Regions from separate parts of the Streptomyces sp. NPDC021749 genome, predicted to be linked through region 2. Evidence: riboswitches for the same ligand, from Rfam matches in the RefSeq annotation. Region 2 holds a riboswitch; the other holds the start of a gene.

Region 1 (5,023 bases), on a different contig from region 2:
CAGCATGATGGCGCTGCCCCCTACCACCGCCACCACCAGCGGATCGGAACCCTGCAGGATCGCCGGCAGGATGAACAGAGTCAGGACGACGAAGCTGGCCGCCAGCGCCACCAGCGCCAGCACCCCGCGCAGCCGCCCCACGACGACGACCGCCAGGGCGAAGATCCCGGCCAGGATCCACATCGGCACGGACCGGTCGACATCGCTGACCGAGTACTGGAGTTCCTTCGGCGCCTTGGGGGAGTACGCCACCACGACGTCCTGACCGGTGGAGTAGTGCCGGAGCGAGTCCGGCGTCACCACCGTCTGGAACGTGCGGCCGGCGTTCTCGCCCGTGGTGACCTTGATCGTCGCCTGCTGGCAGGGCCTTCCCTTCGCTGCTCCCCCGGTCGGCTGCTCCCCGGTAGGTGATGGCGGCTGGGGCTGCTGTTCGGCATGCACATCCGCACAGTTCACCTCCGCCACTTTGATCACGCGGGCCCGTTCCGTGGGTTGGTCGAAGCCCACCCCGGACGGTTTGTGCGGTGGCGCGCCGCCCGGCCAGAGCACGACCAGGCCGACCGCCACCGCGGCCGCGAACGGAATCAGCACCGCCGCGATCACCTTGCGCAGATGCCGGGAGACGGGCGCGGCCGGTCCATGGCCATGACTGTGTCCGTGCCCCTGCCCGTGCCCGTGGCTGTGGCTGTGGCCGTGGCTGTGACCAGGGCCGTGATCATCCCCGCGCCCGGGCTCGCGCGGGCCCGACTGCGCACCGAACTGCGACTGCACACCGAACTGCGACTGCGGACCCGACCGCGGGCCGAACTGCGACTGCGGACCCGACCGCGGGCCGAACTGGGGACCCGACTGCGGACCGGGCTGAGGGTGGGGCTCGTGAGTGCTCACCGCTCGATCATTGCAAGACGTCGGGCCGCTGTCGGGGCCCCGTTCCGATGAGTCCCCTCTGTACCCGTTCCGATGAGTCCCCTGTGCACCCGTTCTGACGGGCCCCCTGTTCACCCCGCGGCGTCGGCCGCTACCGTGGTGCCACCTTTGCAATCGCGGGAGCTCGGAGCACCGGGCTGAGAGGGCGCTGACCTTCGTCCCAGCGGTGTTTCACGTGAAACACCGGCGGACGGATACGGCTGCGTCGACCGCCGAACCTGTTACCGGGTAATGCCGGCGTAGGGAGTTGGGTCTTATGACTCTGCAGGATGCACGCACGCCCGAAAGCGGAAGCGGTGCCAGCGGCGAGCCGAAGGAGATCGGCTGGCACAAGGGCTATGTCTCCGGATCGCGCCCGGACCTGCGGGTACCGGTTCGGCGAGTGCACCTCACCAACGGCAAGGACGTGACGCTCTACGACACGTCAGGGCCGTATACCGACCCGAACATCGAAACCGACGTCCGCCGTGGGCTGGCGCCGCTGCGGGAGAACTGGATCATCGCCCGCGGCGACACCGAGGAGTACGCGGGCCGGCCCATGCGGCCGGAGGACGACGGCCTCAAGCACACCGCGCCGCGCGGCGGGCTCAAGAACCTCGACGCGGTCTTCCCCGGCCGCCCGCGCCAGCCGCGCCGCGGCCGTAACGGCGCCGCGGTCACCCAGCTCGCCTACGCGCGGCGTGGCGAGATCACCGCGGAGATGGAATACGTCGCCCTCCGCGAGAACGTGAGCCCCGAGTTCGTACGCGACGAGATCGCGGCGGGTCGGGCGGTGCTGCCGGCCAACGTCAACCACCCGGAGATCGAGCCGATGATCATCGGCAAGAACTTCCTGGTGAAGGTGAACGCCAACATCGGTAATTCGGCGGTCACTTCCTCCATCGAGGAGGAGGTGGAGAAGATGACCTGGGCGACGCGCTGGGGCGCCGACACGGTCATGGACCTCTCCACCGGCCGCAACATCCACACCACCCGTGAGTGGGTGCTGCGCAACTCCCCCGTCCCGATCGGCACCGTCCCGCTCTACCAGGCGCTGGAGAAGGTCGACGGCAAGGCCGAGGAGCTGACCTGGGAGATCTACAAGGACACCGTCATCGAGCAGGCCGAACAGGGCGTGGACTACATGACGGTGCACGCCGGTGTGCTGCTCCGGTACGTCCCGCTCACCGCCCGCCGCAAGACCGGCATCGTCTCCCGCGGCGGCTCGATCATGGCCGCGTGGTGCCTGGCGCACCACAAGGAGTCGTTCCTCTACACCCACTTCGAGGAGCTCTGCGAGATCCTCGCGTCGTACGACGTGACCTACTCGCTCGGTGACGGCCTGCGTCCCGGCTCCATCGCGGACGCCAACGACGAGGCGCAGTTCGCGGAGCTGAAGACGCTCGGCGAGCTGAACACCATCGCCAAGCGGCACGGCGTACAGACCATGATCGAGGGCCCGGGCCACGTCCCGATGCACAAGATCAAGGAGAACATCGACCTCCAGCAGGAGATCTGCGAGGAGGCCCCGTTCTACACGCTCGGCCCGCTGACCACCGACATCGCGCCTGCCTACGACCACATCACCTCCGGTATCGGCGCGGCGATGATCGCCTGGTGGGGCACCGCGATGCTCTGCTACGTCACGCCCAAGGAGCACCTCGGCCTGCCGGACCGCGACGACGTCAAGACCGGCGTGATCACGTACAAGATCGCGGCCCATGCGGCGGACCTGGCCAAGGGGCACCCGGGCGCCCAGGAATGGGACGACGCGCTCTCCGACGCGCGCTTCGAGTTCCGCTGGGAGGACCAGTTCAACCTGGCCCTCGACCCGGACACGGCACGCGCCTTCCACGACGAGACGCTGCCCGCCGAGCCGGCCAAGACGGCGCACTTCTGCTCGATGTGCGGGCCGAAGTTCTGCTCCATGAAGATCAGCAGGAGCATCACGGAGCAGTTCGGCGGTGACGACGGCTCGACCCCCGAGGAGATCGAGGCGGGCATGCTGGAGAAGTCGAAGGAGTTCGCGGCGGCGGGGAACCGCGTGTACCTGCCGTTGGCGGACTGATCGGCGAACGGTGTGGAGAAGGGCTCCGTCGGTGCTTCCGACGGGGCCCTGACGGTGCCTCCGGTGGGGCCTGCGGCAGGCCCTCCCCCCCCGTGGGGCCTCCGGCGGGCCGTCCCGCGGGGCCTCCTCCATCACCCCCCCAACCCCTACTCCGCCCCCTCCTCAGGCCCCCCGTGGTCCGGGCTGGTGAAGTCCGGGCTGGAGTAGCGCGGGCGGGAGGACGAGGGGCCGGTTTCGGGGCTGGAGAACTCGGGGCGGGTGTAACCGAGGGTCGGGATGCGGCTCTCGGAGGCCGGGGTGCGGCGGGGGACATAGCGGACGGGGTCGTTGTCCGGGGCGGCCGTGGGGTCGGCGAGCGCCTCGCGCAGGAAGGGCAGCAACCCGCGTTCCAGCAGGGCCCGCCGCCACGCCTCACGGGCCTCGTCCAAGGCCTCGTACAGCTCGTCCGTTCTGGCGGACTCGGCGGACGGGCCGTTGCGCAGTGCGGTGATGACCAGGCAGGTCATCGCGACCAGGGAGCCGGCCGCGGTGAGCGCCGCGAACACCCAGCCCACGCTGATCAGCGGCTGCGCCAGCGACTTGTCCGGGCTGACCGCGCGCAGGACGTAGCCGATGACGAGGAAGAGCACGGCGGCGATACCGGCGAGGACCGGGGCGAGCACGGTGATCATCGCCGCCAGCCCGGCACCGGTGTTTCCGGCCTCGTCCGCGGCCGGATCGGTGGCCGAACCCGGTCCCCCTTCGGCGTCCTCCCCGTGCTCCCCGGCGTGCGCCGCGGGGCCGGACGCCGGGCCGGACGCGGCCGGTGCCGGTGCCCGCAGCTCGGCACGGAGCTGGACATAGCGTTGGTATTCGGCCGTCGCGCAGGCGGCGATGGCGGTGGTCGCGCTGAGCGCCATCGTGCGCAACTGCTCGGTGTTCAGATGGTTTCCCGTGGCGGCGGTGAGGTCGTCCGGGCGGTATTCCGCGGTACGCAGCGCCTCATCAAGGAGCCGCGCGAATTCCGCGCGGTCCTCGTTCAGCAGGTGCGGAGCGCTGTTCATGTGCATCCCCCGATGCTCCGTAGGGCCGTACGGCCGGCGTGGGCCGGGCAGTGGGCGGAAACGGAGGAGAGCCTGCTACGGATAGACCGATGGTAGAGCGACTCCGGTACGGGGTGACAGAGAGTTTGCGGAAATTGAGTAACCGCACGACCGGATCCCGCCGGTGTCTCCCCTCGTTCCCGCCCGTACCGACCGTCCTGCCGGTCCGGGGGATACCTGCCCCGGTAACGCTCAGGCAGTCAGGGGGAGTTGGACGACCAGCAGCTTTCCGGCCATCGTGATGCCGCCGTCCATGGCGATGGCCAGACCGTCGGCGTAGACGTGCGGACCGTCGACCGCGATGCCGTCGCCCTCGCCGTCCTCCGCGCCGACCTCGCCCAGGAGGTACGGGATCGGGCTGTGGCCGTGCACGACGCGGTCGCCGCCGTAGGCGTCGAGGAGTTCGCGTACGGCCTGCGAGCCGGACTCGTCGCGGAAGGCGAAGCGCTTGGTGAACTTCCGGAAGAGATCCCAGACTTCGTCGGCGTCGCTGCGGGTGAGGACCTCGTGGACGGTGTCGTTGACCGCCTCGATGGAGTCGCCGTATTCGAGGTAGGCGGTGGTGTCGGAGTGCACGAGCAGATGCCCGTCCTCCTCCATCACGGCGTCCAGCCGGGCCATCCACTGCAGGTGGTGGTCCTCCAGGCGGTCCATGTCGGTCTTCTGGCCGCCGTTGAGCAGCCAGGCGGCCTGGAACGAGGCGGTGCCGGCGCCGGACTGCACAGGGGTGTCGCCGAACCGCTTGGCGCCCAGCAGCAGCAGCTCGTGGTTGCCCATCAGGGCCTTGCAGTAGCCGCCGGCCGCAGCGGCCTCCGCGGACAGCTGCATGACCAGGTCGATCACGCCGATGCCGTCCGGGCCGCGGTCGGTGAAGTCGCCGAGGAACCACAGCCGGGCGTTGCCGGCGGCCCAACTGCCGTCGGCGTCGATCAGGCCCTCGGCGGCCAGCGCCTCGCGCAGCTCGTCG
Region 2 (5,023 bases):
TCCCGCGGCCGCCCGACGGCGAGCAGCGCGACCAGCCGGCCCGCCGGGCTCCCGCCGGCCGGTGTCCCGCCCGGACCTCCGGCGCCGCGCAGCCAGAGCACCGACCAGGCCGCCCCCGACGGGTCGCCGCGCCACACCAGCTCGTCGGTGTCCACGTGGTGGCCCACGTACTGCACGAACCGGCCGAACTGCTCGGACCAGAAGTACGGGACGGGGTCGTAGACCAGCCCCTCCGATCCGGCGCGGGCGATGTTCTCGGCGACCGTGCGGGGACCCTGGAGGGCGTTGTCCCAGTGGTGGACCAGCAGGCGGGTGCCGTAACGGGTGGAGGGGAAGGAGGCGCAGTCGCCGACCGCGTACACATCGGGGACGGAGGTGCGCAGCTGTTCGTCGGTGAGGACGGAGCCGTCCTCGACGGAGACCTCGACGCCCGAGCCGGCCAGCCAGGCGGTGGCGGGGCGGGCGCCGATCCCGACGACCACCGCGTCGGCGGGCAGCATTGTGCCGTCGGCCAGGGTGACCGCTCCGGAGGTGACGGACGCGACCCGGGCCCCGAGCCGCAGCTCGGCGCCGGCGTCCGCGTACCAGCCGGTCATGTGGGCGGCGACCTCGGCGGGCAGCGCGCCGGCCAGCGGCCGGTCGGCGGCCTCGACGACGGTGACCGAGCAGCCCGCCTCCCGGGCCGCGGTCGCGAACTCCGCGCCGATCCAGCCGGCCCCGACGACCACGATCTCGTGCTGGGCGGCGAGCACCGGCCGCAGCCGTTCGGCGTCGTCGAGGGTGCGCAGCAGGTGGACGCCGGGCAGCCCCTCGCTGCCGGGCAGCGTGATCGGGTCGGCGCCGGTGGCGATCACCGCGTGGTCGTACGGCACCCGGCCCTCATCGGTCTCGACCACGCGCTCCTCCGGGACCAGGGCGGTGACCCGGCGGCCGAGGTGGAGGTCGATGCCCAGTCCGGCGAAGTCGACGTCGAAGGCGGAGCCGTCGGCCTTGCCCAGCAGGACCGCCTTGGACAGCGGCGGGCGGTCGTAGGGCTGGTGCGGCTCGTCGCCGATCAGCGTGATCGTGCCGGGCCAGCCCTGTTCGCGCAGGGCGACCGCGGTCTGCACGCCCGCGATTCCGGCGCCGACGATCACCACACGCGGCGTGTGGTCCGGGGCCTGGGGGGACTTGCTCTGCTCGCTCACCCGATCACTCTAGGACGGTCGGCGACGCGGCTCGCAGCAGCGCGCAAGGAGATCTCTGACACACCGTCATGGACCGCCGTCCGGGTCCGGCGGGGCACCGCGCCGGACCCGCGGTCCCTTACGGCCCGTCGCGGCCCCGTACTAGGGTGACGGGTACACGCACTCGCGGGAGCCCGGGCGTACCGGGCTGAGAGGGAGGCTGGCCGGCCTCCGACCGTACGAACCTGATCCGGGTCATGCCGGCGAAGGGAGGGGCTGGACGCCCATGCATCCACCAGCCACAGCAACCACAGGCCACCCCGATGTGCTCGTCATCGGGGGCGGCATCATCGGGCTGGTCACCGCCTGGCGGGCGGCCGGCCGCGGACTGACCGTCGCGGTGGCCGATCCGGCACCGGGCGGCGGAGCGGCGTACGTCGCGGCCGGGATGCTGGCCGCGGTCACCGAGCTCCACTACGGCGAGCAGACCCTGCTGGGCCTCAACCTCGCGTCGGCACGCCGCTATCCGCGGTTCGTCGAGGAGCTGGAGGAGGCCGCCGGGCAGCCGACCGGCTACCGGCGGTGCGGCACCCTGGCCGTCGCCCTGGACGCCGACGACCGGGCCCATCTGCGCGAACTGCACGCCCTGCAGACCCGCTCCGGACTGGACTCCCAGTGGCTCGCGGGCCGGGAGTGCCGCCGTCTGGAGCCGATGCTGGCCCCCGGCGTACGCGGCGGGCTGCGGGTCGACGGCGACCACCAGGTCGATCCGCGCCGGCTGGCCCACGCACTGCTGGTGGCCTGTGAGCGCGCCGGGGTGGTCTTCCACCGCACCCGTGCGCAGCGGCTGACGGTCGACGCCGGGCGGGCCACGGGTGCCCAACTCGCCGACGGCACACGGCTGTCGGCCGGGCGGACCGTACTGGCGGCGGGCAGCCACAGCGGCCGGCTGGCCGGGGTGCCCGAGGAGGTACGGCCGCCGGTGCGGCCGGTCAAGGGCCAGGTGCTGCGGCTGCGGCTGCCGGACATGCCGGCCGGTTCGCCCGCCTTCCTGTCGCGCACCGTACGGGCCGTCGTCCGCGGCAACCCGCTCTATCTGGTGCCGCGGGAGAACGGCGAACTGGTCGTCGGCGCCACCAGCGAGGAACTGGGCTGGGACACCACGGTCACCGCGGGCGGCGTCTACGAGCTGCTGCGGGACGCGCACGAGCTGGTCCCCGGCATCACCGAACTGCCGCTCGTGGAGAGCTGCGCCGGGCTGCGCCCCGGCTCCCCCGACAACGCCCCGCTGCTCGGCCCGACCGAGCTGCCGGGCCTCCACCTGGCCACCGGCCACTTCCGCAACGGTGTGCTGCTGACCCCGGTCACCGGTGACGTGATGGCCGACCTGCTGACCACCGGGAGCCTCCCCGACGAGGCCCGCCCCTTCAGCCCCGCGCGTTTCACCGCCACCTCTGAGGCCGCGCGCCCCCGTCTCCTCCAGGAGCAGCCCGTATGAGCGCCCCCAACCCCACCGTCTCGGTGTCCGTCAACGGCGAACCCCGCGAGATCCCCGGCGGACTCACCCTCGACCGGCTCGTCGCGACCCTGTCCTCGGCACCGTCCGGGGTGGCCGCCGCGGTCAACGAGGTCGTGGTGCCGCGTACGCAGTGGCCCGCCACCCCGCTCGGCGACGGCGACCGCGTCGAGGTCCTCACCGCGGTGCAGGGAGGCTGACCCGGCATGACCGAAACCGACCTCTCCCCCGACACGCGCGCCGACGCCTCCCCCCGCCTCTCCGACCCCCTGACCATCGCCGGCACCACCTTCACCTCCCGCCTGATCATGGGCACCGGCGGCGCGCCCAGCCTCGACGTTCTGGAACGGGCGCTGCTCGCCTCCGGTACGGAGCTGACCACGGTCGCGATGCGGCGGCTGGACCCCACCGTGCAGGGCTCGGTGCTCTCCGTCCTGAACCGGCACGGGATCCGGGTGCTGCCCAATACGGCGGGCTGCTTCACCGCGGGCGAGGCGGTGCTCACCGCCCGGCTCGCCCGGGAGGCGCTCGGCACGGACTGGGTCAAGCTGGAGGTCGTCGCTGACGAGCGCACCCTGCTGCCCGACCCGATCGAACTGCTGGACGCCGCGGAGACCCTGGTGGACGACGGCTTCACGGTGCTGCCCTACACGAACGACGATCCGGTGCTGGCCCGCAAGCTGGAGGACGTGGGCTGCGCCGCGATCATGCCGCTGGGCTCGCCGATCGGCTCCGGCCTCGGCATCCGCAATCCCCACAACTTCCAGCTGATCACCGAGCGGGCCGGCGTCCCGGTCATCCTGGACGCCGGCGCCGGCACGGCCTCCGACGCGGCCCTCGCGATGGAACTGGGCTGCGCGGCGGTCATGCTGGCCTCGGCGGTGACCCGCGCGCAAGAGCCTGTTCTGATGGCCCATGCGATGCGCCATGCGGTCGCGGCGGGCCGCCTGGCGCACCGCGCCGGGCGGATCCCTCAGCGCCATTTCGCGGTGGCGTCCTCCCCTACGGACGGGGTGGCCGCACTCGACCCGGAACGGCCGGCGTTCTAGCCGCCCCCGCACGCACCTGTCTGTCCCGCGAAGGGCCACGGCGCAGCAGCCAGGTACGTGGGGCGCCGCGAAGCGGAACGGCGGGCCAGACGGCTACGTGGGACGAATACACTCGGCTGCCGTGGATACGACGCTCCAAGACCCGCTCGTGGGTCAGCTGCTCGACGGCCGCTACCGCATCCAGGCGCGCATCGCCGCAGGGGGGATGGCCACGGTCTACCGGGCCGTGGACACCCGCCTGGACCGGGTGCTCGCGCTGAAGGTGATGCACCCGGGCCTCGCCGAGGACGGTGCGTTCGTCGAGCGCTTCATCCGGGAGGCGAAGTCCGTCGCGCGGCTGTCGCACCCGAATGTGGTGGGCGTCTTCGACCAGGGCACGGACGGTACGTACGTCTATCTGGCGATGGAGTACGTCGCCGGCTGCACCCTGCGGGACGTGCTGCGCGAGCGCGGTGCCCTGCAGCCGCGGGCCACGCTGGACATTCTGGAGCCGATCCTGGCCGCGCTGGGGGCCGCGCACCGGGCCGGGCTGGTGCACCGCGACATGAAGCCGGAGAACGTCCTCATCGGCGACGACGGCCGGGTCAAGGTCGCCGACTTCGGACTGGTGCGGACGGTCGACACGAACACCACCGCCTCGACGGGCTCGGTACTGGGCACGGTCTCCTACCTGGCGCCCGAGCAGCTGGAGCACGGCACCGCGGACGCCCGGGTCGACGTCTACGCGTGCGGCGTCGTGCTCTACGAGATGCTGACCGGCACCAAGCCGCACACCGGCGGTTCCGTGGCGCAGGTGCTCTACCAGCACCTGCACGAGGACGTGCTGCCGCCGTCCGAGCAGGTGCCGGGGCTGGCCGGGCAGCTGGACGAGCTGGTCGCGCTGGCCACCGCCCGCGATCCGCAGGCCCGTCCGCAGGACGCGGTGGCGCTGCTGTCGCAGACCCGGGCGGTCCGGGCGGCGCTGACCGACGAGGAGCTGGACGTCGTCCCGCCCGGCGCCAAGGAGGTGCCGGCGGACTCGGACCCCGAGGCCACGGACGTGATACCGCGGCCCGGTGGCGTCCAGCCGCCGGGGGCGGACGAGGCGGCGCTGAACCGCACCAGCCGCCTGGAGGTCCCCCCGGTGCCGGAGGAGCAGACGACCCGGCTGCGTCCGGCCGCGGCGCCCCCTGCGGCCGGCGGGCTGCTGCAGCGGCGCCGGCTCGCCACGATCATCGCGGCCGTGCTGCTGGTCCTCGGCGTCGGCACCGGCGTCTGGTACATCACCTCCGGCCAGTTCACCACCGTCCCCG

Evidence for each region. Region 2 has a riboswitch for thiamine pyrophosphate ahead of thiO (glycine oxidase ThiO). Riboswitches for the same ligand answer to the same signal wherever they lie in the genome.
Region 1: it holds a riboswitch for thiamine pyrophosphate, as region 2 does, so the genes downstream of both, thiC (phosphomethylpyrimidine synthase ThiC) here and thiO (glycine oxidase ThiO) in region 2, are expected to answer to the same signal.

Annotation. Positions count from the first base shown of each region.
Region 1 is NZ_JBFACE010000002.1:88,071-93,093, reverse strand. It holds gene AB0G35_RS02235 (YibE/F family protein) at 1-771, opposite strand, end outside; TPP riboswitch at 1,034-1,190, shown strand; gene thiC (phosphomethylpyrimidine synthase ThiC) at 1,184-2,974, shown strand; gene AB0G35_RS02225 (hypothetical protein) at 3,121-4,023, opposite strand; gene AB0G35_RS02220 (metallophosphoesterase) at 4,249-5,023, opposite strand, start outside.
Region 2 is NZ_JBFACE010000001.1:315,565-320,587, forward strand. It holds gene AB0G35_RS01405 (FAD-dependent oxidoreductase) at 1-1,187, opposite strand, end outside; TPP riboswitch at 1,343-1,455, shown strand; gene thiO (glycine oxidase ThiO) at 1,453-2,664, shown strand; gene thiS (sulfur carrier protein ThiS) at 2,661-2,882, shown strand; gene AB0G35_RS01420 (thiazole synthase) at 2,889-3,731, shown strand; gene pknB (Stk1 family PASTA domain-containing Ser/Thr kinase) at 3,853-5,023, shown strand, end outside.